Regions from separate parts of the [Clostridium] colinum genome, predicted to be linked through region 2. Evidence: predicted binding sites of a transcription regulator. Region 2 holds the regulator's gene; the other holds the start of a gene.
What was found. Region 2 encodes HrcA, which represses chaperone genes, less so after heat shock. Its sites were predicted from a motif close to TGTTAGCACTCNNNNNNNNNGAGTGCTAACA; they were not measured.

Region 1 (15,695 bases), 600 kb from region 2:
TCCCCAAAACTTGAAAATCTTTTGGTAAAATAACACAAGCTGTTACAACTGGTCCTGCAAAAGGCCCACGACCAACTTCATCTATACCAGCTATTAATGTTTTTCCTTGAAAATATGCTTCATTTTCATATCTTTTCATATTTTCTATTCTCAATAATTCTTGTTTATATTTAATAAACTTATTATTATAAGATTCTATTATATTTTTTACACCTTTTCTTTCATCTTGTATATATTTTTCAATTAATTCATTAATATTATTTATAGGTTGGTTTAAAAATTCTTGTTTAATCTCTTGTATACTTTTACTCATATTTTTATCCTTTTAAGTATAGTTTTTTCCTATTATACAATAAAAACTATCTATATTCAATATATTTATATTTTATAATTATTATAAAAGGCAATCAGTTCTTTAACTAATCGCCTTATTATAAATAATAATTTTATTCAAAGCAACTATCAAATAAATTTTCTATCTCTTTGGCTTTATTTGATATAGCCATTATAACATATAAATCTTTAGTTTTTAATATGTGTTTTTCTATTTTAGACATTTCCATTTCATTATGTTTCCAAGAATCTGAAACACTAATTATCTCTGTAGACAATGCTCTTTCTATATTTTCAACTGTATCTTTAGATGAAGCTTTAGCAATAATTATTTTATCACTTTTGTCTTCATCTTTTGTATAATAAACTACTCCACTTTCAATATCATTCGGTGATATTCCATATCTCTCAGCAACACTTTGTTGTTTCAAGTCTTCTTCTACAGAATTTTCAAATGTTATTTTTTTATTTATTACACTTAAAATATATTCACTTGATAAATTAGGTAATTCATTTTTAGAACAACCTATTAATAAAAAACAAAAAATAAATAGTAATATTTTTTTCATAAAACACCTCATATAAATTTTTAATTTTATATATTATTTGTTTTTTAAAAAAATATATACTAATATCTAATAAATACAGTTAAAAAAGGCTATACTGTGGAAAACTTTTACAAAGTTCTATAAAATATTGTATTTCTTCATTTAAAAATTTATTTTTATGATATAAAAGGCATAAATCTCTAGATAAATTTTCCATTCCTTCCACTTCTATAGCTTTAAGCTCATTTCTTTCTATCTCGTCTTTAACAGCCATAATAGACAAAACTGAAAAACCTTGCCCTTTTTTTAATGAATTTTTTATAGTTTCTACACTTGTGCAATTCCATTTACAATCTACTTTAATATTATTTTGGTTTAAAAACTTTTGAAATTGACTTCTTTCTTTGCTCCCATCTTCTCTAGCTATCATTGACTTATTATTTAAGTCTTTTAAAGAAATTTTTTCTTTTAATGCAAGTTCGTGGTTTAATCCACAAACTACTACCAGTCTATCTTTTAAAAATGGAATTTTTACAATATCTGTATTATATGTTTCTCCTTCAACTATTCCTATATCTATATCATTATTTATAATTTTTTCCTCTATTATTTTAGTATTGTCTACAGTTATCTTTATATCTATATCCTTATATTTTTTCTCAAATTTTTCCATTATTGTAGGTAAAATATATGTACCAAATGTTAAACTACTACCTATTCTAATATACATGTTATTGTGATTATTTTTAAACTCTTTTTCCATATTATCAAAGGTACTAACAATATATCTAGAATACTTTAATAAATTTTCTCCATCTTTTGTTAAATATAACCTTTGTGATAATCTTTCAAAAATTCTTATATTATAATATTCTTCTATTTCTCTGATAGCTTGACTAACAGAAGGCTGAGATATAAATAACTTTTTTGCTGCATTACTCATTGTTTTGTAATCTACAACAGAAATAAATATTTTTAAATGTCTTATTGTCATTTTATAATCACTCCTCAATTTTGCCTGTATAGATTATAACTAATTTGATATACATATGTCAATACTTATAACTTTTAAAGGATATATTGTTTATTTATCATTAATTATGTAAAAAATTATATAATCTAATCTTATTAATATATTTTAATAGTTTTTTATAATAGTTAGAGTATAGCTTAATAGATAAAAGTTATAAAGTATTAGCTAAATACACTCAACACCAATTAGAATACTAATTAATATAATTACTATAATATTTGTTATACAAATTTTTAATATTACTAAATATAAAATAAAAAGGTTATACACTATTTATAATTAATTACTTTTTACTTATTATAAATAGTGTATAACCTTTAATTTTTTATAATATTATAAATTTTTTATTCAACTGTAACAGATTTAGCTAAATTTCTAGGCATATCCACATCACAACCACGTTTAACTGCGATATAATAAGATATCAACTGCATAGGTATAATAGCTACAGATGAAATAAATTCTTCTTTTATTTTAGGTATAAAAATTATATCATCTGCTATATCATCTAAGTTTTCATACCCCTCTTTTGCAATAAGAATTACTTTTGCTCCACGTGCTTTAACTTCTTTTAAATTAGATATAGTTTTAGGAATAAGCTCATCTTGTGTTAAAACTCCAAAAACAACTGTATCTTTTTCTATTAATGCAATACTACCGTGTTTTAATTCTCCTGCCGCATATGCTTCACTATGAATATAAGATATTTCTTTTAATTTTAATGAAAATTCTAAAGACATGCAGTAGTCTAACCCTCTACCAATAATAAATGCATTATCTACATTATAATATTTGTTTGCAATTTCTTTAACTTTTTCTTCTAAGTTTAATACTTGTTCTATATAATTATCTAAATTTTTCAAACTTTCAATATATTCTTTAAAACTATCATTACTTATAGTTTTTCTAATATGTGCAAATTTAATACAAATCATATATAATATACTTAATTGAGTAGAATACCCTTTAGTTGTTGCTACTGCTATTTCTGGACCTGCTAATGTATATAAAACTTCATCACTTTCTCTAGCTATTGAGCTACCAACAACATTAACAATAGATATAACTTTAACTCCATTTTCTTTAGCCAATCTAAGTGCTGCTAATGTATCTGCAGTTTCTCCAGACTGACTTATAATAATACATATATCATTTTTATTTAAAATAGGATTTTTATATCTAAACTCAGATGCTATGTCTAATTCTACTGGTATACGACACATATTTTCAATAATATATTTTCCTACCATACCAGCGTGCCAAGCACTTCCACAAGCAACTATATGAATTTTATTTATATTATTAATTTGTTCATTAGTAAAAGAAAAATTTTCAAAAAATACATCATCTTGTAAAATTTTACTGCTAATACATTTTTTTATACAAGCTGGTTGCTCAAAAATTTCTTTTAGCATAAAATAATCATATCCATTTTTTTCTGCCAAAGATATATCCCAATTAACTTCAAAAGTTTCTTTTTTTACTATATTTTTTTCTAAATCAAAAATAGTAACGCTATCTTTTTTTATAATAGCCATTTCCATATCATCTAAAAAATAATATTTTTTAGTATTTTCTAATATAGCTGGTACATCAGATGCTATAAAATTCTCATTTTCACCAACTCCGATAATAAGCGGACTATCTTTTCTAGCAACAACAAATGAATCTTTATGGTCTTCACAAATTACACATATTGCATAAGACCCCTTTATATCTTTTAAAACTTTAGATAATGTATTTATCATATCTCCATCATAATAACTATGATATAAATGTACTATAACTTCTGTATCTGTTTCTGAAATAAAATTATAGCCTTTTTTTTGTAACATTTCTTTAAGTTCTAAATAATTTTCTATAATTCCATTATGAACAATAGCAATTTTTTTATCATTAGAAAAATGAGGATGAGAGTTAACTTCATTTGGTTCACCGTGAGTAGCCCATCTAGTGTGACCAATTCCAATATTTCCAGATATATTGCTTAAATTTAGTTTTTCTTCAAGGTTAGCTATTTTACCTTTTGTTTTAACTATGTTTATATCTTGGTCTAATACTGCTATACCCGAAGAATCATACCCTCTATATTCTAACTTTTTTAATCCTTTTAATAATATATTTTTTGTATCTTTATTTCCTATATATCCAACTATTCCGCACATAAATTTATTCTCCTTACAATCAATTTTAAAGTATAAACTAAAAAGAAAATAAATAAGTAATTGGATAAATTCTCTATTAAGTTACTTCCAAAAACTTATTTATTAACTTGATAGAGATTTTTTATTGGCATAACTACTTTTATTTTGTGTAAAAAGTTTCCTTTTTATTTTGTTAAAAGTCTACGTTCCTCTATGCCATAGGACGAGAAGCATCCGCCGAATGATCGATAAACTTCTTCCTCGTCAGCTAAAAATAGCTCAGGCGCTTTTATTTATTAACAACTATCCTCCTTTATATAATTATATGACGTTAAAATTATAACATAACAATATATTTTTTTCAATAATAAAATTTAACAATTTAAGGCTCTTTGCTAAAATTTATAATGTTTTAAACCTCAAAACTTTAACAAAGAACCTTTTTATTAAATAATAAACTATAAAGCCCTTATATTATATAGACATAATATCTTTATTTTTTAATTCAATAGCTTTGTCTATTTCACCAACATATTTATCTGTTAATTTTTGAATTTTATCTTCTAAAGATTTTAATTCATCTTCTGTAATTTCACTATTTTTTTGCATTTTTTTAACTGTATCTATAGCATCTCTTCTAATATTTCTTATAGCAACTTTAGAATCTTCGCCTTTTTTCTTTACATCTTTAGTTAACTCTTTTCTTCTTTCTTCTGTAAGCTCAGGAAAAACAAGACGAATAACTTTACCATCATTAGAAGGATTTATACCTAAATCTGAAGTATTAATAGCTTTTTCTATATCCTTTAATGTAGATATATCATAAGGAGCTATTTGTATAAGTCTAGCCTCTGGTGTAGATATATTACCAACTTGGTTAATTGGCATTTCCATACCATAAGCTTCTACTTTTATTCTATCTAAAACGTGTGGATTAGCTCTTCCAGCTCTAATAGTACTTAATTCACTTTCAAGGCTAGAAACTGATTTTTGCATTTTTTCTTCAAAAATTTTTATATCCGACATATATTTTACCTCCAAATTTTATTATACTGTTACAATAGTACCTATTTTTTCTCCTAAACTAGCTCTAATCAAACTATTTTTTTCCAATAATCCAAAAATAATAACTGGTATTTTATTTTCATAGCATAAGTTAGCTGCTGCAATATCTATAACTTGTAAATTTTTTTCTACTATGTCTTTACAAGGTATCTGTTCAAATTTTTTAGCATCACTATAAATTGCTGGGTCTTTATCGTATACACCATCTATACTTTTAGCAAATAATATAGCATCTGCTTCAAGCTCACAAGCTCTAAGTGCTGTTATTGTATCTGTAGAAAAAAATGGGTGTCCTATACCACCAGCAAAAATTAATACTTTTTTTTCTTTTAAGTATTTTAAAGCTGATTGTTTATTAAATTGTTCTGTAATAGACCCTACCATAAATGGTGTCATAACGATTGATTCAATATTATTTTGTTTAAAACTATCTGATAAATATATCCCATTCATAATTGTTGCCATCATACCTATTTGGTCTGCCTTTGTCCTATCCATAGACTTATTAGCACTTCTACCACGCCAAAAGTTACCACCACCAACAACAATACAAACTTCCAACCCTTTTTCAATAATATCTTTTATTTGTAAAATTAAACCATTTATAATATCATTATCAAATGCCTTATCTGTATCCCCTGCTAATGCTTCTCCACTAAGTTTTAGTATAACTCTTTTATACATAAATTTTACCTTTCTTAAGTGTATATTTATAAAATTATAAATGTATAGTAATGTGTTAAAAAAATTCCTTAACAAAAGGCTAAGGAATTTTTTTAACATATATATTAACCTTGCATAGCTTTGCTAACTTCTTCTGCAAAGTTTTCTTCTTTTTTCTCAATACCATCACCAGTTTCATAACGCACAAAACTTTTAACAGTAACTGATGCACCAATTTCTTTAGCAACTTTTTCTACATATTTAGCAACAGTTTCTTTTTCTTCTGCTTTAACATATTCTTGCTCAAGAAGACATTTTTCTTTTAAAGTTTTGTCAAGTCTACCTTTGATAGTATTTTCAATAACTTTTTCTGGCTTATCTGCAAATTTAGGGTCATTTTTAATTTGCTCTGATAAAATTCTTGTTTCTTTCTCGATAAAATCTGAAGGTACAGCTTCTTTATTTAAAAATTCTGGGTTCATAGCTGCAATTTGCATAGCAACATTTTTACCAGCTTCTACTAATCTTTCATCTCTAGATTCTGTTTCAAATTCAACTAAAACAGCTACTTTACCACCAGCATGTATATAAGATACTAAAAAGCTATTTCCATTATTTACAACTTTTTCAAAACGTCTTATAGTAAGGTTTTCTCCAATTGTAGCAATGTTTTGAGTTAAAATAGAAGATACTGTTTCATTGCTATCTTCATTCCATTTTTCTTCTAATAATGCTTCAACAGTAGTAGCATTTGAAGATATGATTTGTGTAGCAACAGATTTTACAAAATTTTGGAAAACTTCATTTTTAGCAACAAAGTCTGTCTCACTATTTACTTCTAATAAAACACCTACTTTATTATCATCTGTAATGTGAGCAAAGCTAACACCTTCAGCAGCAATACGTCCTGCTTTTTTAGCAGCAGTAGCAAGACCTTTTTCTCTTAAAACTTCAATAGCTTTTTCAATATTACCATCAGTTTCCACTAATGCCTCTTTACAAGTGCTCATACCTGCACCAGTTATTTCTCTAAGTTCTTTAATCATAGCAGCAGTAACAGCCATTTTAATTACCTCCATAAGTTATATTATTTACTTTAAAAAAGCCTAGCCCAAGAGGGCTTAGGCATAATTTTATTTTAATATTTATATTTATTTAAATTATTCTGCAACTTCTTCAGTAGCTTCAGTCATAATTTCACCTTGTCTAGCTTCGATAACAGCATCTGCTATTCTACCAGCAATAAGCTTAACAGCTCTAATAGCATCATCATTACCTGGTATTACGTGGTCTATTTCTTCTGGGTCACAGTTAGTATCAACAATACCAACAGTAGTAATGTTTAAGTTATGCGCTTCTTGAACAGCTATTCTTTCTTTACGAGGGTCAACAATGAAAATAACCTCTGGTATTTTTTTCATTTCTTTAATACCACCAATATTTTTATCAAGCTTTTCTTTTTCGTGCATAAGTTTAGCAACTTCTTTTTTAGGTAATAAATCCATTGTACCATCTTCAATCATTGCTTCAAGGTCTTTTAATCTTTGTATTCTAGTTTTGATAGTTTCAAAGTTAGTAAGCATACCACCTAACCATCTTTCGTTTACGTAGTACATACCACATCTAATAGCTTCTTCTTTAATAGAATCTTGAGCTTGTTTTTTTGTACCAACAAATAAAACTTCTCCACCTTCTTTAGCAATGTCAAAAACTGCTTGATAAGCATCTTCTACTTTTTTAACAGTTTTTTGTAAATCTATGATATAAATACCATTTCTTTCAGCAAAAATATATTCTGCCATTTTAGGGTTCCAACGTCTAGTTTGATGTCCAAAATGAACCCCAGCTTCTAATAATTGTTTCATTGAAATTACGCCCATTTTAATTTCCTCCTATGGTTATTCCTCCATAAGCCTTGTTTAAGACTTAAAAAGCACCCCTTAAACTAAATAGCTTATGTGTGTTATATTTTTCCTTGTGATTATATCATAACATTTAACATATTGCAAGTACTTTTTTATTTTTTATAATTACTATTAAAAATATACTTAATTAAATATATTTTTATTATATATAATATTTTTCATTTAATTAAAATATAAAAACAAAAAAGTTGTATACTATTTTTAGTAATATTTTTTATATCACTAAAACAGTATACAACTAAATTAAATAACTCTTATATTTATTTAATTTAATTAATAATAACTAAATTTTATTTTATTACATCATACCCATTGGATTTCCGCCTGGCATCATTGGTTCTTCTTTTGTTATATCTGCAACAACAGCTTCTGTTGTTAAAACAGTAGAGGCAACACTATTAGCATTTAATAATGCACTTTTTGTAACTTTAGCAGGATCTAATATACCTGCATCTATCATATTTACAAATTCACCTGTTAAAGCATTAAATCCATAATTAGCTCCTTTTCCTTTAACTTGGCTAACTATAACAGAGCCTTCAAGTCCTGCATTATTTACTATTTGACGAAGAGGTGCTTCTAAAGCTTTAAGTATAATATTTGCTCCTGTTTTTTCATCTCCTGTAAGTTCTTCTACAATTTTAGATACTTCTGGTATACAGTGGATATAAGCAGAACCACCACCACTTATAATACCTTCTTCAACTGCTGCACGAGTAGCTGCTAAAGCATCTTCCATTCTTAATTTTTTCTCTTTAAGTTCCATTTCTGTTGCTGCTCCAACTTTTATAACAGCAACACCACCTGCAAGTTTAGCAAGTCTTTCTTGTAATTTTTCTTTGTCAAATTCTGATGTAGTAGCTTCTATTTGCTCTTTAAGTTGATTTACTCTGCTAGTTATTAAGTTTTTATCTCCAGCACCATCAACTATTATAGTATTTTCTTTGTCTACTTTAACTGTTTTAGCACGTCCAAGCATATCCATTGTTGTTTCTTTTAAATCAAGTCCTAATTCGTCTGATATAACAGTACCACCTGTTAAAATAGCTATATCTTCAAGCATAGATTTTCTTCTATCTCCAAATCCTGGTGCTTTAACAGCAACACAATTAAATGTACCTCTTAATTTATTAACAATAAGAGTAGTTAAAGCTTCGCCTTCTATGTCTTCTGCTATAATTAAAAGTCTTGCTCCTGTTTGAACAATCTCTTCTAATATTGGTAAAATATCTTGAATGTTAGATATTTTTTTATCTGTTATTAAAATATATGGGTCTTCTAGCTCTGCCACCATTTTATCCATATCTGTTGCCATATATGCAGATAAATATCCTCTATCAAATTGCATACCTTCTACAAGGTCAAGCTCTGTATGCATAGTTTTACTTTCTTCTACTGTGATAACACCATCGTTAGACACTTTTTCCATAGCATCTGCAATCATAGCTCCTACTTCTTCGTCTGCTGCAGATATAGATGCAACTTTTGCAATATGGTTTTTGCCATCTACTTTTTGGCTCATTTCTTTTATTATTTCAACTGCTTTTTCAGTAGCTTTAGACATACCTTTTCTTAAAATAATTGGGTTTGCACCAGCTGCTATGTTTTTAAGTCCTTCTTGTATCATAGCTTGAGCTAAAACAGTAGCTGTTGTAGTACCATCACCTGCTACATCATTTGTTTTTGTAGCAACTTCTTTTACAAGTTGAGCTCCCATATTTTCAAAAACATCTTCAAGCTCTATTTCTTTAGCTATAGTAACACCGTCATTTGTAATTAAAGGTGTGCCAAATTTTTTATCTAAAACTACATTTCTACCTTTAGGTCCTAAAGTAACTTTTACTGTATCTGCAAGTTTATTAACACCTGCTTCTAAAGCTTTTCTAGCATCAACACCATATTTAATATCTTTTGCCATCTTAAAATATCCTCCTAAAAAACTATATTTTTATAATCTGTTATAAATTATTCAACAACTGCTAATATATCACTTTCTTTAACTATAATATATTCTTCTCCGTCAACTTTAACTTCTGTTCCAGAATATTTAGAATAAAGAACTTTATCTCCAACTTTAACTTGCATAGGTACAATTTTACCATCAACAGTAGCTCCAGGTCCAACAGCTAATATTTCTGCTTCTTGAGGTTTTTCTTTAGCACCTGCTGTTAAAATAATACCACCTTTTGTTTTTTCTTCCGCCTCTAAATGTTTTAAAACAACTCTATCTGATAATGGTTTAATATTCATTTTTTTACCTCCAAAACATTATTTATGTATTAGCATATTTATATGTATATTTATATATAATTTATGCTTAATACCTCTATATTAAATTAAATTATTAGCACTACTATTTATGGAGTGCTAACTATAACTATATACTAATTTAATATATAATTTTATGCAATATCCATATTTAACTAAATTAACTTGTTTATAATATTATATATAATATAATCTTTTATTTTCTTTATTTATCTTTTATTTTCTTTATTTTTTGCCTGTTCCTATTTTTTCACTTCTAGCATAATAAAATAAATATTGTTGAGCATATCCTGCCAAATCTCCCCATTTTTCTTTAGCAAAATTATGTATTTTTTGTATTGATGTGTCTTTTTCATCAAAATAAAAATATTCCATAACACGTTTTACCCAAACATCTGTTGGAAAAACATCATTCTTTTTTAATGAAAATAATAAAACACAGTCTGCAACTTTTGTTCCAACACCTTTTATTTTTAAAAGTTCATTTTTAGCATCTTGAGAAGGTATATTATATAATTCTTCTAATTTTACTACACCATTTTCTATATTTTGTATTGCATCTAATATGTATTTATCTCTAAATCCTGTTTTACATAGCTTTAGCTCTTCTGGTGTTGCTTTTTTTAATTGTTCTATTGTTGGAAAGATATAATAATCGCCTTCTTTTTCTCCATATTTTTCAGATATATTTTTTATAACTTGCTTTATCATAGGTATACGGTTATTTTGAGATATTATAAAAGATATAAGACATTCAAAAGAGTCTTGATTTAAAATTCTTATACCATCTGCATATTCTATTGCTTTTTTTACAATCTCATCATTTTCTAATTGTTTTTTTATTTTGTTATAGTCTGTTTGTAAATCAAAATAATTTATCCATATTTTTTCAAAATCGTCTTTTGTACAAGGATAAAATTCTACCTTATTATCAATTTGTCGAATATTTAAAACTTTTCTGTTTGCAATTATTGTATAATGCATATTTTCTATTTTTTCAAATCTAAAACATTGTCCACATTCTAATATTTCTTCTATATTAAAACTTTCAAAATCTGTCATTATTATTTTACCATTTTCTTCAATATACTTCATATTTTCCTCCTTAAAAATTTAAAATAAATATTAAATAAATTCTTATAAGATTTACCTCATAAGAATTTTAATAAAAATATATTTTATACTGACATTGAATTTCCATATTCTATCCCTTTATCTGTAAGAGATAACTTAACTTTATCTTCTGACATAAATTTTACAATAACTAATCCGTTATCCTCTAAATATTTTATTGCTTCTGTATATTTTTTCATCATTAAACAAGATTTAGATTCAAATCTATATGTATAAACATCTCCACCACATAAATAAGATTGATATGCTCTTTCAAAAATAGTTGTTGTTAATTTATTCATATTTTACTCCTTATCTTTAAATAATACAAACTCTATATTTGACATTTTTATAAGTTTATCACTAAGCTCATCTGGATATTTGTCTATAGAAACAATACGTTTTATACCTGCATTTATTATTTGTTTCAAACACATAGAACAAGGACTATGCGTTATATAAATAGTGCCTCCTTTACAAGATACACCATTAGACGCACATTGTGTTATAGCATTATTTTCTGCATGTAAAGACATACACTCTTCATAATTTTTACCACTAGGTATATTTTTATCATTTCTAATACATTTATTAATTTCAAAACAATCTAAAATACCTTTAGGAGCACCATTATATCCAGTAGATATAATGCTATTATCTTTTACTATAACAGCTCCCACCTGCCTTCTAAAGCAAGAAGCCCTTTTAGCAACAACTTTAGCTATTTCTATAAAATATGTATCCCAGTCTATTCTTTGCAAAGATATCACTCCTTTAATCTTTGACTTAAAACTTCATAAAAAATAATAGCAGAAGATATAGACGCATTCATAGATTCTACATTGCCAACCATAGGTATTTTTATAAGCTTATTAGCCTTATTTTTATATTCTTCTAATACACCATTTGCTTCATTACCAATTAATATAGCTACTGACTTTTTAAAATCTATATTGTAAGGTGCTTCTCCTCCTTCTAAATATGTACAAACTATATCTACATTATTATTTTGCAAATATTCTATTAAAATAGATACATTTTCATTTTCAATAATAGGAATATGAAAAATAGACCCCATAGTAGCTCTTATAACTTTGTCATTATATAAATTTACACACCCTTTAGATAAAAATATAGCATCAACACCAAGTGCCTCTGCTGTTCTTACAATAGTTCCCATATTACCAGGGTCACATATTCTATCTAAAATAACAAAAAAGCTATTATCTTTTATTTTTATATTTTTTAGGTCATTTTTAGGTATATGACAAATAGCCATTATACCTTGTGGATTTATAGTATCACTAATTTTCTTAAATATATTATCCGATACTACTATATTTTCTGAGTTTTTATATTTTTCCATATTTAATATTTGATTATAAAATTTTTCAGAAAAAATATAACTTTCTATCTTTATATTAGAAGGTATTTCATCTATAATACGTTCCCCTTCTATATAAAATTTTCCTGTTTTTTCTCTTTCCTTTTTTTGTTTTAATTTTATTATATCTTTAATTATTTTATTTTTCTCGCTTGTAATCAATTTTTTCACCTAAATATTAATTATTTATTTTTTGAATAACATCATTTCTACCTACTACTACTAATATGTCTTCTTTTTGTATTATCTCATTTGGTAAAGGTGATACTATTATGTCATTATGTCTTTTTATAGCTACTATATTTAATCCATATTTAGCACGAATATTACTATCTAAAATAGACTTACCTATCCAATTTTTATGTGGTTCTATTTCTACAATTGCAAATTTATCGGATAAATTTATATAATCTATAATGTTTGTTGTTATAAGTGTATTCGCTATTCTAACGCCCATATCTCTTTCTGGAAATACAACTCTATCTGCCCCTACTTTTTCTAATATAGATTTTTGTATCTCATTTTTAGCTTTAGCTATAACAAAATTAGCTCCTAACTCTTTAGCCATCATAGTAGCCAATATGCTTCCTTCCATATCTTCACCAATAGCAACTACTACTACATCAAAATTATTTATTCCAAATTGGTCTAAAACGTGAACATCTGTAACATCTGCTTGTATAGCATGACAACCATATTTTGACATTTCATTTACTATTTCTATATCTTTATCACAACATAAAACGTCACAATTATTTTCTATTAAAGTTTTTACTAAACTTTGTCCAAATCTTCCTAAACCAAGAACTGCAAATTGTCTATTTCTTCCCATTTTATCCTCCAAATATTATCCTACAATTATTTTTTCTTCTGGATAATGTATAACATTTTTTTTGTTAGGTTTTCTAAATGATAATGCTAATATTATTGTTATAGGTCCAAGCCTTCCTATAAACATACAAAGTATTATTACAATCTTACCTATAAATGATAAACTAGACGTAACACCTGTAGATAAACCAACTGTTCCTAAAGCTGAAACTACTTCATATAAAATATCTATAAATTCAAATTTAGTGCCTATGCCTTTTTCTGTTATAGTCAAAATTATTGTAGCAATAAAAATAAGTGTCATCATCATCATAATAATTGATAATGCTTTTTGCATTGTAGATATACTTATAGTCTTTTTAAATGCTGTTATACAGTCTTTACCTTTTATAACAGATATAACTGCTAATACCATAACACCTATAGTTACTGTTTTTATACCTCCAGCTGTTCCTCCAGGAGAACCACCTATTGCCATTAATATTATAGCCAAAAATTTTGAACCGTAGTTTAAATCTACTTGTCCTATTGCATCAAATCCTGCTGTTCTTAATGTAACAGATTGAAATGTTGATGCTAATATTTTTTCATCAATTCTTATATTTAATAACGTTTTAGGGTTGTTATATTCTATAACAAATGTTAAAATAGCTCCTAATATAATTAATATAACTGTCATAGTAATAGTTATTTTAGAATGAACAGACATTACAAATAATTCTACACTCTTCTTTTTTAACTTTGCTATTTTATATTTAATCCATTTTCCAATATCTAATAAAACAGTAAACCCTAAACCACCTAATATAATTAATAACATTATAGTTATATTTATAACATAATCTGTCTTATAAGGAACTAAGCTGTTATCGCCTAATATATCAAATCCAGCATTACAAAAAGCTGATATAGAATGAAATATTCCTTTAAAAATACCTTTTATAAAGCCATATTCTGGTATAAACTTAATAGATAATATTAAAGCTCCAATACCCTCTATTAAAAACGTTACTTTTATAATCTTTTTTAAAAACATTACCATACCTTTAAAAGTTGATAAATTAAAAGATTCTTGTATTAATATTCTTCCTCTTAACGTTATTTTTTTACCAAGCACAACTAATATTATAGTAAATAAGCTCATAAAACCTAAACCGCCTATTTGTATAAGTATTAAAATTACTATTTTTCCAAATAAAGTCCAATAATTAAAAGTATTTACAACTACAAGCCCTGTAACACAAACAGCAGATGTTGCTGTAAACATAGCATCAATAAAACTAATACTCTCCCCATTTTTACTTGCTATTGGTAAACTTAATAACATTGCACCTATAATCATTACAATAAAAAAACTAAAAACAATAATATGTGATGGACCAAATCGAAAAAAACCTTTTAATTTAAAATTCACTATTATCTCTCCTTTTCTATAGCAATTTTATTATAACATATTTGTAATATAAGGCAATATTTTTTTATATAATTTATTATTTTTTCCAAAAAACTATTTTTAAATAAAAATAGTTTAAATTAATATAATTATTAATTATTTTCTTAAAATTTTACAACAAAAAAAGGATTTAATAGATTAATATCTATTAAATCCTTAAAATAAATTATTTTCTTAAACCTAATTCTGCAATTAACTCACGATATTTAACTATATCTTTATTTTTAATATAATTTAAAAGACCTTTTCTTTGACCAACCATTTTTAAAAGCCCACGTCTAGAATGATGGTCTTTTTTATGAGTTCTTAAATGATCTGTTAAGTGGTTAATTCTAGCTGTTAATAAAGCTACTTGAACCTCTGGAGACCCAGTATCTTCTGGATTTCTACCAAACTTTGCTACTATTTCTTTTTTGTTAAATTCCATTTTAAATTCCTCCATAAAATAAATAAACTCCTAATGCTAAGAAAAGGTTGGAGTATCCATTTTCTGAACATAGGTTATCACAAACATATTATCATAAAAATTTATCTTTTGCAAGTATTTATTTTTAAATTGTATCTATATTATATGTATAGTATATATTAATTAATTTATCTAATCTAATGCTAGTTTTTAATATTCTTTCTTTGTTATCATTATTTTCTATTTGTTTATTTAATATATATCGAACATCTTCTATTTTTTGTATTATACCACTTTTTATTTTACTCACTCCTTTTCAATAAAATATCCATATCACTATAGTTTTTACTCTTTTTCAAATTTATGATAAGGTATATTGTAAATACTATAACTAATATACCAGATAGAACTTGAGAAACTGGAATATTAGTATTCCATATCATAAGAGAATCTGTTCTCATACCCTCTATCCAAAATCTACCCATACCATATCCTATAAAATATATAGCCATAAGCTGACCATCAAACT
Region 2 (15,695 bases):
CACTATATTTTTTGACTATGAAAGCTTAAGAAATATATCTTTTAATGATTTGAAAAAGGGTAATAAAGTTTATGTTGTTTTAAAAGATGTTATAAACAATATTGCTTCAAATATTAATATTGTGTCAAGATAAACAATGGAGGTTCTTTATGTCGGTTAATCTTAATAAAGAAAACTTTAGTAAAGATAAAAAAACTAATGAAAAACAAAATAATATAATAGATTTTCCCTTGAAAAATAATATAGATAATAGGGCAAATCTTAAAGAAACAAACTTAGTTTTAACTACAAAAGATAATATAATAAAAAATATTGATTTTTATAAATCGAATGAAAATAGTATATTGTCAAAATTTAAAAATAATATAATAAATAGGTTTTATTCTGTAAATGAAAATGAAGTTAAACTAAATTCTAATGATAATAATAGCAATAATATAAATTTGAATAATTCTAGCAATGGTAAAGATAAATTGCCACCTAAACCTATAGCAATTACAATTTTAGGGATTATTTTAGTATGTATTGTTATATGGGCTTTAACTCATAAAAATGCTAAAGAAATTTATGTTGGAGATAAAATGGTAGGTATAATAAAAACTAATGAAAAATTAAAATCTGCCAAAGACCTTGAGAATTTAGCATTAGATGAGTTATCTAAAGAGGCTGGGGCTAATGTTGAAGTAAATGAAGAAGTTATATTTAAGCCAGTTAGAGCATCTAAAGAAGAGATTATGTCTGTAACAGATGCCACTAAAGAAGTAGCTAAAGCATTTACATTTAAAGTAGAGGCATCTGTTATAACAGTTGAAGGTGAGCCGATAGCTGTTGTTAAAAATAAAGAAGAGGCTAACCAAATTTTAAATAGTATAAAAAATAAGTATATAAATAAAGATGTTAAACAAGTATCTGAGCCAACTTTTGTAGAAGATGTTAAGATAGAAAACAAATATGTAGCTGAACAAGATGTTATGTCAAATGAAGAAGTTTTATCTATACTTACATCTAATGTAGACCAAGGCAAAGAGTATGAAATTAAAAAAGGAGATACACTTTTTGAAATAGCTATAAATAATGACATAACTTTAAAAAAGCTTTTAAGTGTTAATCCTAATATTACAGAAACGACACCTCTTAAGATAGGTAGTAAAATAAATCTTGTTGTTCCAGTTCCATTATTATCTGTTGCTACTTATGAAGAAGCGGTTTATACTGAAACTATACCTAAAAAAGTTGAAACAGTAAAAAATGATAAAGAATATAAAACTTATAAAAAAGTTTTAAAAGCTGGTAAAGATGGTAGCAAGCAAGTTACTGCAAAGGTAACAAAAATTAATGGTATTGAAGAAAAAAGAGAAGTTGTATCCGAAAAAGTTTTGGTAGAACCTACGGTAGAAAAAATTGAAGTAGGTACATTAAATACACCACCTAAAAAATCTATTGGTAGTTTTGTATATCCAGTTAGAGGAAGATTTTCATCTGGATTTGGATATAGATGGGGGGCTATGCATAATGGTATAGACTTAGCTTGCCCAGCAGGTACGCCTATTAAGGCTTCTGATGGTGGCATAGTTGTATTTTCAGGTTGGAACAACGGTGGATATGGTTATATGGTAAAAATAAATCACGGCAATGGATATCAAACAGTATATGCACATAATAGTAAAAATGCAGTATCTGTTGGACAAAAAGTTGCACAAGGTGAAGTTATAGGTTATGTTGGTAGCACGGGTAATAGCACTGGTAACCACGTACATTTTGAAGTATTAAAAAATGGTGTTGCTCAAAATCCATTAAACTATTTAAAATAAGTTTTTTAATACTTTGTATTTAAATAAAAGCTATGGAAAATTTTCCATAGCTTTTATTATATTCAATATTTATTAATCAAAATGCTTTTTTACTTTTTCAAAAAAGTTTTCTTTTTTTATAGTTGGGATAGTTCCATCTTCAGAGGCAAACTGCATAAGAAGTTCTTTTTGTTTGTCATTAACTTTTGTAGGAACTATTACTTTAAATTTTATAATTTGGTCACCTCTTAGCTTAGGGTTACGCACATTAAATACACCTTTGTTTTTAAGCATAACAGTTGTTTCTGGTTGTGTACCTGCTTTTACTGTATATAGTTCTTCACCATCTATTGTAGGAACTTTTATTTCATCACCAAGTGTAGCTTGAACAATAGATATAGGTACTTCTACATATATATCATTATTTTGTCTTACAAATGTTTTATGAGGTCTTACGCTAATAGCAATAAGTAAATCTCCATTAGGTCCGCCTTTTTCTCCTGGAGCTCCCATACCTGCTTTTCTAATACTTTGTCCTTCATTTATACCTTTTGGTATATCTACAGTTATAGTTTTTGTTTTTCTAACTTTACCTTTACCATTACATACAGAGCAAGGTTCTTTTACAATTTTACCTTCTCCATGACAAGTACGACATTCTATAACAGTTGTCATAGAACCAAGCATTGTTTGTTGAATAACTCTTTCTTGGCCACTTCCACCACAAGTTGGACAAGTTTGAGGGTGTGTACCCGGTTTAGCACCAGTACCATTACAGTTGTCACATTTATCATCAGCTTGAAAAGATATTTCTTTGCTACATCCAAAAACTGCCTCTTCAAAATTTATTGTTAAATTATACTGTAAATCAGCTCCTCTTGAAGGACCTCTTCTTCTTCTTGATGAACCTCCACCAAATATGTCTGAAAATCCACTGCCGCCAAAGAAACTTTCAAAAATATCTCCCATATCCATACCAGAGAAGTTGCCACTGCCAGAAAATCCTCCGCTACCATCAAAAGCTGAATGTCCAAATTGGTCATATGTTTGTCTTTTCTTTTCATCACTAAGGACTTCATATGCTTCTGTTGCTTCTTTAAATTTAGCTTCAGCTTCTTGGTTGTTAGGGTTAGCATCTGGATGATATTTTTTAGCTAACTTTCTATATGCTTTTTTTATATCAGAATCTGTTGCTCCTTTACTTACGCCTAACACTTCATAATAATCTCTTTTTCCCAAAATTTTCACCTACCAATTAAATTTTAATGACTATTTATGAAAAATATAGTAAAATATAATAGAAAATAATAAATTTAGGAGATTGTTTATGAAAAAACTTTCAAATTATATTTTAACTATATTTACGAGTATTTTATTTATTTATATTTTTATTTTTACTGCAATTATATTTTTATTATCAAATAAATATTTTTATTATTTACATATTAAATACTTAAAATTAGTAGAAAAAACAGGCTATTCATTAGAAGAAATAAAGTTAAACTATAATGCTATGTTAGAATTTTTATTTCCTTTTTCTAATAAAGAGTTTCATCTTCCAACTTTAGCTTATTCTACACAAGGCAAAATACATTTTGAAGAAGTTAAAAATATATTTAATGCTATGTCTTTAATATGTATAATTATTTTAATAATATTAGCTATAATAATTTACTTTTATTATAAGAAAAAAGATAGTATATTTTTAAAAAAATGTTCTATAAACTGTGTTATTATACCTGCTTTATTAGCTATAATATGCTATATTAATTTTGATAAATATTTTGAAATATTTCATAAAATATTTTTTAATAATGATTATTGGATATTTGACACAAAAAAAGATCCTATTATAAATATACTACCACAAGAATTTTTTAAAAATTGCAGTATAGTTATTTTTATCTTTGTATTATTAGGTTCATTATTTTTATATATAATATATAAGTTTATAAACCGTAAACGTTAAAATAGTGATTTGCCCTCTAACCATAGGCTAGAGGGTATTTCACTATTTTTAATTAACCATCTATAATATCATCATTATTTGTAGCACCTTGGTTACCCATATCTCCCATATTCATATTAGGATTGCCACCGGCTTCTTGATAAAGTTTTGTTGAAAAGTCATTTATAAATTTTGTAAAGCTTTCTGTTGCATTTTTTAATGTTTGAGTATCTGTTTCGCTCATAGTTTCTGCAACCATTGGGCTAGATACTGCTTTTAAGTTATCTATTTCTTTTTGAAGTTCAGCTTTGTTTTCTTCAGATACTTTGTCGCCTATATCTTGTAAAACTTTTTCCCCTTGGAAAATTAAACTTTCAGCTTCATTTTTAACATCAACTGCTTCTTTTCTTTTAGCATCTGCTTCTGCATATTGTTCTGCTTCTTTCATAGCTCTTTCTACTTCTTCATCACTTAAATTTGTGCTAGAAGTAATAGTTATGTTTTGTTCTTTACCAGTGCCTAAATCTTTAGCAGAAACAGTAGTAATACCATTTGCATCTATATCAAATGTAACTTCAATTTTTGGTATACCACGTGGAGCAGGAGCAATACCATCTAATTTAAATTGACCAAGCTCTTTATTATCTCTAGCCATAGGTCTTTCACCTTGTACTATACGAATATCAACAGCAGTTTGATTATCAGCATAAGTTGTAAATGTTTCTTTTTTATTAGTAGGAATAGTAGTATTTCTTGGTATTAATACAGTAGAAACACCACCTGCTGTTTCTATACCTAAAGATAAAGGAGTAACATCTAAAAGTAATATACCGCCAGCGCCTTCATCTCCTGCAAGTTTACCACCTTGTATAGATGCACCAAGAGCAACACATTCATCAGGGTTTATACCTTTAAAAGGTTCTTTTCCAGTAATTTTTTTAACTTCTTCTTGTACAGCAGGTATTCTTGTAGACCCACCAACTAATAATACTTTATCTAAATCACTAGCTTCTAAATCGGCATCTTTTAAAGCATTTCTAACGGGTTCTAATGTAGCTAAAACTAAATCGTGAGTAAGTTCTTCAAATTTAGCTCTAGTTAAAGTTAAATCAATATGTTTAGGTCCATCTTGATTCATAGTAATATATGGTAAGTTAATGTTTGTTGTAGTAGCAGATGATAATTCCTTTTTAGCTTTTTCTGCGGCTTCTTTAAGTCTTTGCATAGCCATTTTATCTTGTCTTAAGTCCATACCTTCAGCTTTTTTAAATTCTTCTGCAAGATAGCTTATAATTTTTTCATCAAAGTCATCTCCACCTAAGTGATTGTTACCACTTGTAGCTAAAACTTCAATAACACCATCACCAATTTCAATAATAGATACGTCAAAAGTACCACCACCTAAGTCATATACCATTATTTTTTGTTCCTTTTCATTATCAAGACCATAAGCTAATGCAGCAGCTGTTGGTTCATTAATAATACGTTTTACATCAAGACCAGCAATTTTACCAGCATCTTTTGTAGCTTGTCTTTGACTATCTGTAAAGTAAGCAGGAACTGTAATAACCGCTTCTGTAACAGTTTCTCCAAGATAGCTTTCAGCATCTTTTTTTAGTTTTTGTAAAATCATTGCAGAAATTTCTTGAGGAGAGAATTTTTTACCATCATTTTCAAATTTATAGTCAGTACCCATATGTCTTTTAATAGAAATAACTGTACCATCTACATTTGTTACAGCTTGACGTTTAGCAGTTTCTCCTACTAATCTTTCGCCAGTTTTTGTAAAACCTACAATAGAAGGAGTAGTTCTAGCACCTTCGCTATTAGCTATAACAACAGGTTGACCACCTTCCATAACAGCAACACAAGAGTTAGTTGTACCTAAATCTATACCAATAATTTTTCCCATTTTTATTTCCTCCTTAAAAATATATCTATATATTTAATTAATTTGCAACTTTAACCATACTAGGACGTATAACTTTATCTTTATATTTATATCCTTTTTGCATAACTTCGGCTACAACATTTTCGCCTAATGTATCATCTTCTATATGAAGCACGGCATTGTGTATGTTAGGGTCAAAGCTTTCGCCAACACCGGCAACTTCTTCTATACCCATATTTTTAAATGTTTCAACCATTTGGTTAAATATCATATCTATACCTTTAAACATAGCACTTTCTTTATCTTCATCTGTAGTAGATAAAATTGCTCTTTCAAAGTTATCTAATATAGGTAGTAATTTTTCAATAGCATCTCTTGTACCATTTTCATACATAGAGGCTTTTTCTAAATTTGTTCTCTTTCTAAAATTATCAAATTCTGCCATACTTCTTTGGAGCTTATCTAAATATTCTTTAGAAGATGCTTCTGCTTTTTCAAGTCTATCTTTTAAGTCATTTTGGCTTAATTCTTCAACAATTTCTTCAGTTATTTGTTCTTGTGTATCTTCATCTTGTTGCTTAGTTATTTCGTTTTGTTCAATGTCTTTTTCCATTACATTTTCCTTTCTCCTCAATCAGATGATAAGGTTTTTAAAACATTATTTATATTTTTAACAATTTCATCTAAAAGACTAATAGTTTTTGCATAGTCCATACGAGTTGGAGCTATAATGCCTATTGTTCCAGTAGCACCAGCTATTTTATATTCTGTTTTTACAATGCTACAATCTTTAAATTCTTCAACAGAGTTTTCTCCGCCTATTAGTATTTGGATAGAATTGTTATTTTCATTATTGCCACTTAATATATTTATAAGCATATCCTTTTCTTCTAAAGATTGAAAAATTGGTTTAGCTTTTTCTATATTACTAAATTCTTTAAAATCTAATATATTGTTTATACCACTTGTATAAAACTTAATTTTTTCTTCGTTATCGTCTTTAAATATTTGTTCAAAAACTTTAACTATTATTTGTTCTCCTTCAGATATAATATTTTGTTTATCTTTATTAATTTGATTTTTAATTTCATCTAAGGAAAATTCGTTAATTATGTTGTTTATAGTAGAAGCTATACTTAATAAATCTTGTACAAAAAATTCTTTATCTACAGGTATTATATAATTTTTTACATTTTTATTTTTTGTAATAACAATAGCAATAATAGAACTTTCGTCTAAAGGAACAAGTTGAATATGTTTAATTTCTTCTTGTTCAACTTTTGGCTTACTAATAACTGTTGCATAATTTGTAAGAGTAGATAAAGCTCTAGCAGTTTGTTCCATAAGATAATCCATATGATTTATATTGTTTACAACAATATCTTTTAAAAAGTCTACTTCTTCTTTACTAAGGTCTCTATGTTCCATAAGAGTATCTACATATAACCTATATCCTTTGTCAGAAGGTATACGTCCAGAAGAAGCATGTGGCTGTATCACAAGTCCTAAATCTTCTAAGTCGCTTAGCTCATTTCTTATAGTAGCACTGCTAATACCTAAATCGTATTTTTTGGCAATTGTACGAGATCCAATAGGTTCTCCGGTTTCTATATAATCTGTAATAAGAGCTTCTAATATTTTAATTTTTCTATCATTTAATCTCAAAAAAACCACTTCCTTAGGAACAAAAAACATTTAATTGTTAGCACTAAACATTTACGAGTGCTATCAACTTAACATAACCTTATCACTATTTTTAAAAATTGTCAAGTATTTTTTTATAATTTTTTTAAATATTTTTTATATTATTAGACATTAAAAGCAAAAATAATACAAAAAATGTATAGTCTTAATACTAATAATAAAATATTATATATATTATATCCTTATAATAACTATAAAATGCAAAAAATATAAAAATTAATTAAAATACTATTATAAATTTTAAAAATTTAGACTAAGTTAAAGGCTATCAATTTTTGATAGCCTAAATAAGTATTAATTTATATTATTTTTTATTAATCTTTAGATACTAAACTAAATAAATCTGACAATGAACCACTATGACTTGGACCAATAACTTTATTATCTGGTGATGCACTAGGTTTTTCGTTTATTATATTATTAGGTTTTGGTTCAGCTTTTTTATCCACTTGTTTTTTAGAACTATTAGTAGACATTATATTTTTATTAATTTCAGTAAAATTATATTCTCGAGGTTCGGATGAATGTATAAACCCCAAAGAATCTTTATAATATAACTTTAATGTATATATGCCTTCATATTTTTGAGTTATAGACTTTATTGTACCATCTTTTTGTTTTATACTATAACTTCCAAAAGTAACATTTAAAGGCTCTTTTGATGTTATAGTTTTTAGAGGGTATACTACAAAAGGGTTATCATCTGGATATATAACTAAAGTATATTCAAAAGTTTCATTTTTATTTGGATTATCCCAAGTTATGTTATATGTTGGTTCATTATTAAGACCTATATATCCAGTAATATCATTTAATTTTGGTTTATTTGGTATTTTAGGTTGGGACACAGTAAACCCACCTATAGATATTAAATAATTGTATAATCCAGCAACATCTGCAGCTAAAGGCAAATATGGATTTAATTGAGGCTTTAGATTAAAACTATGTATATTATCATAATTTTTTTCATTATTTTTTAATATTTCATCTACAGATTTAAAATCATAAGATTTTCTTGCAGTAGATGACCCTAAAAGTTGAACATAATCATCTGCCATTATTTCCATAATGTCCCAATGATATAAATAATCTTTTTTATTTACATCATATATAACAGGGTTACCTTCTAATTTTCTAATGTTTACATAGTTTGAATCTTTTAAATTATGATAATATATATTTTCAGTTTTCATTAAATTATAAGTCATATAATGATGACCATACTCGTGAGATAGTATATAGGCTATTTTAGGAATGGTATTTAGTCTATCTCCATTATAGATATTAATATAGGCATTATTGCCTAATATATATTCATTGTCTTCTAGATATATATTATCATAATAAAATCCATTTACCCCTTCTGGAGAGTTGGGGTATATATATATATCGCTTAAATTGTCAAATTCTTCTCCGTGGAAATTATTTAAAAGCTCTGCATATAAATCTTTTAACATATTTTTGGTCCAACTTTTACTATAACTAGTTATTGTAAGGTTATTAACTGTATATGTAGAATAAATTTTAAGATTATCTGCCAAAGTAGAGCATTTAAATAAAAAAATAACAAAAATTAAGCTTATTAGATTTATTTTGAAAATTTTCATAAAAATATCACCTTTAATTTTTTTATTAATAAATATTATACATTAAATTTATTTAAAAATAATTACAATAAAATTAAAAAAATATTACAAAAATTTTTAAAGCATAGTAAATTACTATAAATATGTATAGTTTAATAAATGGATAAATAAATTTTTTACTTATAAACAAAACTTTTTTAAAAAATTTACGTTTTTTATATTGTAATTAAAAATATTGGGAGGTATTAATATGAAAAAATTTATTAGTGGTTTATTAATTGGAGGTATTATAACAACTTCTGTTACAGCTTTTGCTGCTAATATGGTAAATATGCAAGCAGTTTATTCTATAAAAAGCCTTATTGTAAATGGTGTTGATACAGGAAAAGGAAACACTGCATTTGTAAGTAATGGTACAACATATGTTCCGTTAAGAACTGTAAGTGATGCATTAGGACACAAAATTTCTTGGGATTCTAATACAAAAACTATTTATATAAATACAAATGATAATGTAAATAATAGCGGTGAACCTACAGATTTACCACCAGTAAATAATAATTCTACACCAAATAAACAAGGGGCAACATCTTCTTCTAACAATAGTTGGAAAGGTAAAAAATTAATTAGTATAGAAACAGCTAAAAATGCAGCTATTAAAGCTGTTGGTGGTGGAAATGTTATTTCTCAAGAATCAGATATTAATGACAATGATGATTTACCAACATATGATTTTAAAATATCTAAAAATAATAAAATTTATGAAGTAGAAGTTAATGCTTTAACTGGACAAGTTAAAGATTTTGATATAGATTAATATTATTAAAATTTTAAATAAGATTAATTTATATAAGGATATAGTATAGCTATATCCTTATTTTTTTATTATTACAATTAAGGTATGACTTAATTTTGATAAATTTTAGGAATACCTGTTTTTGAATACGGAAGTATTCAAAAAATTGATTATTAATTATAATAATAATTTTTAAACTAAATTTATAAATTATTTTGTTTTAAAATATTAAAAAAAATCAATTTATATAAAATAATGTCAAAACAATGTTGACTTTTTTAGTTGGGTATGATAATATATTTATAAAGATTGAAATAAATAATTGTTATTATATATTTTAAGGAGGATTTTTTATGTTAGATTCAAAAACTATTGAAATTATTAAAAGTACAGTTCCTGTTTTACAAGAAAGAGGAGTAGAAATTACAAAATATTTTTACAAAACAATGTTTGAAAACAATCCAGAAGTTAAACCTATGTTTGATATGGATAAGCAAAAATCAGGAGAACAACCAGTAGCACTTGCTAATGCTATTTTAGCGGCAGCTAAAAATATTGATAATTTAGAAGCTATTATGCCAGCGGTAAAATCTATTGGAGAAAGACACGTAGAAGTTGGTGTTTTAGCAGAACATTATCCAATAGTTGGTAAAAATTTACTTATAGCTATAAAGGATATGCTAGGAGATGCTGCAACAGACGAAGTTATGGAAGCTTGGGAAAAAACATATAATGTTTTAGCTGATGTATTTATAAATGTAGAAAAAGATATGTATGATTCTAAAAAATAATATTTAAAAATTTTAATATATATAGTTAGGTTGTAGACACAAAGTCTACAACCTTTTGTCATATTAACAAAGCTATCACAATTAGTATATAAAAATTTAGATAGACTTAAATTGTAGACAAGATATTTGGGATTAATTTTTTTATTTTTATGCTTTGCATAAAATTTCTAATCACAAGACGGGGCTTTGCCTTGGATTGTGTAAAAAGCTAGATTTTTAGGGGCTTTAGCCCTTGTGCCAAGAAATCAGCTTTTTTCATACAGTAGCTCAAAAGTCTATCTATTAAAATTTAGATAGACTTTTATATAAACTTATCTTACTACAATATAACTTTTAATATTGTTATAAACATTTGAAGCATTATTAGCTTTAAAAAATTCTTCTAACTCTTGTAAAGAACCAAAATTATCATCTTCTCTATATTTAATAATTTTATCTATTAAAGTATCTGAAATACCGTTGTTTAACGAACGAAGTTCTAGCTTAGATGCTGTATTTATATTTGTATATAGGCTAATTTTATTATTAATATGCGACACATTAAAAGGTAATTGACCTGAATGTCTTATAGGTCTTTTTTGTATTATGTTGTAGGCCTCTGTTGAATTTATACCTTGAGCATACATTTGTTCTTTTGTAGCAGTATTAATGTTTACATATTCATCTTTATTTTTATCAACGCAAAGGGCATCTTTAAATTTGTCATAATCTGTTGAACCTATTATATCTTTTACTTCAGATTTTTGGTAAAACTTTTTATTTTTGATTTTTTCCGCATTTGTTTTACTAAATACAGAGTTTAATTCGTGTATATTTTCTGTATTTAAGTTGGTAAATACATTAAGGTTGTCTTGTAAATAATGTATATCTTGTTCAGTAATATTATTTGTGCCAAGCTTAGAAATTTCCATTAAAGTTTTGTATGTATATCCATTTTTTCTATAATTTATAATATCATCTGCTAAATAATAAGAAACATCAGCATTTGTAAGATAATATTTACTAGATAAGGATATATTAGCTCTAGCATAACTTTTGCTTACATCAATGTTAGATACATCTTTAGTAGATATATAATCAGATATTTTGTTATATGTATCTTTTGATATAACACTAGATAAATCACTAACGGAAGTAAATTCTTTTTTATCACGTTTATTCATTATTTTTTGAATATTGTCATCAGATAATTCATTTAATGTTTTTAATTCAAATTCATTAGCTTTATTAATATTTGTACAAACTGTTAAAGCGTGTTTATTTTGGTCATATATTTTTTTAGTAAAGCCTTTAACAAATTTTATTTCTTGTATGTTAGAAAAAGGATTTTTCTCTCTATATTTTATAATTTCTCTAGAAAGGTCGCTAGATATACCTTTTAAAAGTTTTTCTAACTGAGATTTTGTAGCAGTGTTAATGTTTACTTTATCATTAGTTTGTATAATATTACTACTACTAGAGCCAGTAATACTAGAGTAATTGTTGTTTTCAAATCTCCACATACCAAGTGAATTTTGTTTTGCACTATCTTGAGAAGCTAAAAGATTGTTGTATGAATTAGTTTTTCCTTGAGAAGTGTCTATTACAGCATATCCATTTTGTATAAGTTCGTTATTTATATTTCTACCGTTACAATATACTATCATATAGTTAAATTTACTACCGTCATAAGAATAACCATCTTTTGTAAGGGTAACATTTTGACCTAACAAAGAGCTTGTTAAATATTCATAACTTGTATCAAAGCCTTTTGTATTTACTCCTTTTAATTTAACATAAGCTGTATCATTGTTTGGCAGTTTAACTTGTATTGTATCTCCATCTAAAACTTGTAAAACAGTAGCAGAAATATTGTTTTCAGTTATTTCGTTAATTTCTTTAGCATATGTAGGTATATTAAAACAAAATATCATACTAAAGATTAAAATACTTAAAATTGTATTTTTTAAAAATTTCATAATATCACCTATATTTTAATAAAATTTTTTTATTAGTGTAAAATATAGAAAATATGTAATTTTACACGTAATTAATTATATTATATCAAAAAAAATATATTTTTTCTATAAAAAATTTAAAATACATTACATTTATATTAAAATTTTTAAAAAAGTTTGAATTATAAAATATGATATTATATAATTTATATAATAATTAATATATAGGTGAGAAATATGAGAAAGCATAAAAGAGGCAAAAAATATTATAAATATAGAAATTATATAATTATTTTTATTTTAGTTGTTATAAGTTTTATAGGCATCTTATATACGTTTAAATATTTTAATAAAAGTAAAGATTATGTTTTAAAAATTAATAGAGAATACATATCAAAAGAAGAATTTTTATTATATTTAGATGAACAAGAAAAGATTTTTGAAGAAATAGGTGGTGTAGATATATGGGAAACAGATTTTGATGGGATACCTGCTAAAGAGGTAGCTAAAAATAATACAATAGATTATATAATATTTTTAAAATCTGTAGTTTATCAAGCTAATAATTTAGGTATATTTTTAACAGAAGAAGAAAAACAAAATTGTGATAAAGAAGCTATATTAGTAAAAAAAGATATAGAAAGCCGTAAACCTAATGTTATTATACCATTAGATATATGCAAAAAATTTAAAAGAGAAATGTTAATAGAACAAAAAGTATATGAATATATAACAGATAGTTTTGTTGTAGATGAAAAGGACTTTCAAAAATATTTTAATAACTATATGGAAAAAAATATTAATATTATTAATAAAATAAACTTAGATTATATTTTTATAAAAAATAATGATACTTTTGATGCTAAAAAAGAAGCAGAAAATATAGCTAAAAGTATTAATTTTAATACAAATTTTAAAGATATAAAAGAAAAACCTTTTATTGAGGTTTATCAAAATATAACTTTAGAAAGAAATATGTTTAATAAAAATATAGAAGATAAAATTTATAAATTAAGTGAAAAAAGTATAAGTAGTGTAATAGAAGATAGAGATGGATTTTATATATTTAAAATAAATAAAATAATAAAGCCTAATGTAAATGAAATAGAAGAAATTATTAGAGAAGATTATATTTTAGATAAAAAAAGTGAAATATATAGTCTTCAAACCAAAAATTGGGTTAGTAATATAAAAGTACAAAAAAATAGTGAAATTTTGTCGAATATATGATATAATTATTAAAAATTTGGAGGTGATGTTTTGGATAATAGTGAAGAATATATAATAGAAATAAAAAATCTTTCTAAAATTTATACTATGGGTAATGAAAAAATAGTTGCTTTAGACAATATTAGTATAAATTTTAAGAAAGGTAAAATATATTGTCTTTTAGGCACATCTGGGTCTGGTAAATCTACATTGTTAAATATGATAGCAGGGTTAGAAAGATGTACAAAAGGAAATATAATATTTAAAGGTAAAAATATTGAAAAAATGAATGAAGAAGGGCTTGCTATATTTAGGCAAAAATACCTTGGGTTTGTTTTTCAAGCATATAACCTTTTACCAACATTAACAGCGCTTGAAAATGTTACATTACCTCTTGTTTTTATGGGTATAAACAAAAAAACTAGAGAAAAAAGAGCAAAAGAAATGCTAAAAGCAGTAGGGCTTGAAAGCAGGCTAAAGCATAAGCCTTCAGAAATGAGTGGAGGACAACAACAAAGAGTTAGTATAGCTAGAGCATTTGTAAATAATCCAGAAATAATATTTGCAGATGAACCAACAGGTAATTTAGATACAAAAACAACATATGAAATGATGAACCTTATAACAAGTAAATCAAGAGAACATAATCAAACTCTTATAATTGTTACACATGATTTAGAAATAGCAGAATATGCTGATGAAATAGTATATTTAAAAGATGGGCATATAATTAAAATAGAGACTAATGAAAACCCTAAAAAAGAAGTTATATATAACCAAAATGAATAGTATAAAGGAGACATAATATGAAATTTTTAAAAATATTTTTATTAGCTATTATTTTTATAAATAGCAGTTTTTCACTAGCTTTTGCAAGTGAATCATCAGATCAAGCTTCTAATAGTAAACCAACATTAAAAATGGGTGGTAATAATGCATATAGTATAGAAGTAGGAAAAGATACACAGGTTACTATACCAATAGTAAATACATCGGCAGATATAGCTTATGATGTATTTATAAAGGCAAAACCTGGAGAAAATTCTCCAGTTACAGTAAATTTTTTAAATAGCTCAGATAGAACAGATAAAATATTAAGAGGTGGTAGCCACAATGTATCTTTATCTATAAATGTAGAAAGAAATGCAACAACAGGAAAATACCCAATAACACTAGAATATAACTTTACAAGTATAGATAAACAAACATTTACAGGAAGTGATACTTTTTATATAAAGGTAGACAATGGTAGTGTAGTACCAACGGTAGCTTTAAGTAACTTAAAAGTGTCTAAAGATAGCGTATTAGTAGGTGAATCTTTTGACATTACAGCTAGCTTAGAAAATGTATCAGGATTAGAGGCAAATAGTGTAAATGTAGAGATTGTAGGGTTAGAAGAAAATAATATGTCTATTACTGGCGGTACAAGCAATGTATTTTTATCTAAAATGGCACCTAATACAAAACAACCAATATCTTTTAAATTATCAACAACAAATCTTACAAAAGAAGGTGCTAATAAGATAACAATAAAAACTACATATAGTGATGTTACAGGTAAAGAATATACAAAAGACTATTTTGTGTATGTAACAGTTTCTAAAACAGACAGTATAAAAGGTAACCCAGAGTTAAAAATAACAAGTCTTATAGCACCAACAGGAACATTTAATGTATCTCAAAGTGGTACATTTAAATTAAAAATAAAAAATGTATCTAACGTTGTGGCAAAAAATATAAAAGTTTCTACTAAATTGCCAGAAAATATTGTGCCAACATCTACTAATACATTATTTATAAGTGAAATTTTACCAAACCAAGAAAAAGAGTTATCTTTTAGCGTTGCACCAACAGCAAGTGCGGTTACTCAAACATATTCTATTGGATTTTTAGTAGAGTATAGTGGGAATAAAACACCATCTATCGAGCCTAATTCAACGCCAAATAATATTGTTATAGAGCAATATGCAGGGCTTAATGTAAATAACCCAACACCGAAAAAAGAAGGAGAAACTGCGAAAACATCTGTACCTAAAATAATTA

Region 1: groES (co-chaperone GroES) is a predicted target of HrcA. The motif match lies at 10,054-10,084, and genes of this name have one in related genera.

The regions. Positions count from the first base shown of each region.
Region 1 covers NZ_OW712331.1:693,709-709,403, reverse strand. The annotation lists gene NBW53_RS03420 (ribonuclease HII) at 1-313, opposite strand, end outside; gene NBW53_RS03415 (DUF4358 domain-containing protein) at 447-902, opposite strand; gene NBW53_RS03410 (LysR family transcriptional regulator) at 982-1,875, opposite strand; gene glmS (glutamine--fructose-6-phosphate transaminase (isomerizing)) at 2,259-4,079, opposite strand; gene frr (ribosome recycling factor) at 4,533-5,084, opposite strand; gene pyrH (UMP kinase) at 5,106-5,807, opposite strand; gene tsf (translation elongation factor Ts) at 5,912-6,850, opposite strand; gene rpsB (30S ribosomal protein S2) at 6,947-7,666, opposite strand; gene groL (chaperonin GroEL) at 8,010-9,629, opposite strand; gene groES (co-chaperone GroES) at 9,677-9,961, opposite strand; gene NBW53_RS03370 (DNA-3-methyladenine glycosylase family protein) at 10,205-11,074, opposite strand; gene NBW53_RS03365 (hypothetical protein) at 11,158-11,394, opposite strand; gene NBW53_RS03360 (deoxycytidylate deaminase) at 11,398-11,853, opposite strand; gene NBW53_RS03355 (TrmH family RNA methyltransferase) at 11,859-12,638, opposite strand; gene NBW53_RS03350 (potassium channel family protein) at 12,655-13,308, opposite strand; gene NBW53_RS03345 (TrkH family potassium uptake protein) at 13,324-14,721, opposite strand; gene rpsO (30S ribosomal protein S15) at 14,927-15,187, opposite strand; gene NBW53_RS03335 (Spo0E family sporulation regulatory protein-aspartic acid phosphatase) at 15,312-15,476, opposite strand; gene lgt (prolipoprotein diacylglyceryl transferase) at 15,469-15,695, opposite strand, start outside.
Region 2 covers NZ_OW712331.1:97,504-113,198, forward strand. The annotation lists gene NBW53_RS00475 (S-layer homology domain-containing protein) at 1-133, shown strand, start outside; gene NBW53_RS00480 (M23 family metallopeptidase) at 150-1,811, shown strand; gene dnaJ (molecular chaperone DnaJ) at 1,884-3,038, opposite strand; gene NBW53_RS00490 (TIGR01906 family membrane protein) at 3,118-3,759, shown strand; gene dnaK (molecular chaperone DnaK) at 3,812-5,650, opposite strand; gene grpE (nucleotide exchange factor GrpE) at 5,688-6,242, opposite strand; gene hrcA (heat-inducible transcriptional repressor HrcA) at 6,260-7,294, opposite strand; gene NBW53_RS00510 (hypothetical protein) at 7,648-8,940, opposite strand; gene NBW53_RS00515 (stalk domain-containing protein) at 9,170-9,736, shown strand; gene NBW53_RS00520 (globin domain-containing protein) at 10,069-10,506, shown strand; gene NBW53_RS00525 (helix-hairpin-helix domain-containing protein) at 10,818-12,464, opposite strand; gene NBW53_RS00530 (SurA N-terminal domain-containing protein) at 12,681-13,673, shown strand; gene NBW53_RS00535 (ABC transporter ATP-binding protein) at 13,761-14,441, shown strand; gene NBW53_RS00540 (COG1361 S-layer family protein) at 14,459-15,695, shown strand, end outside.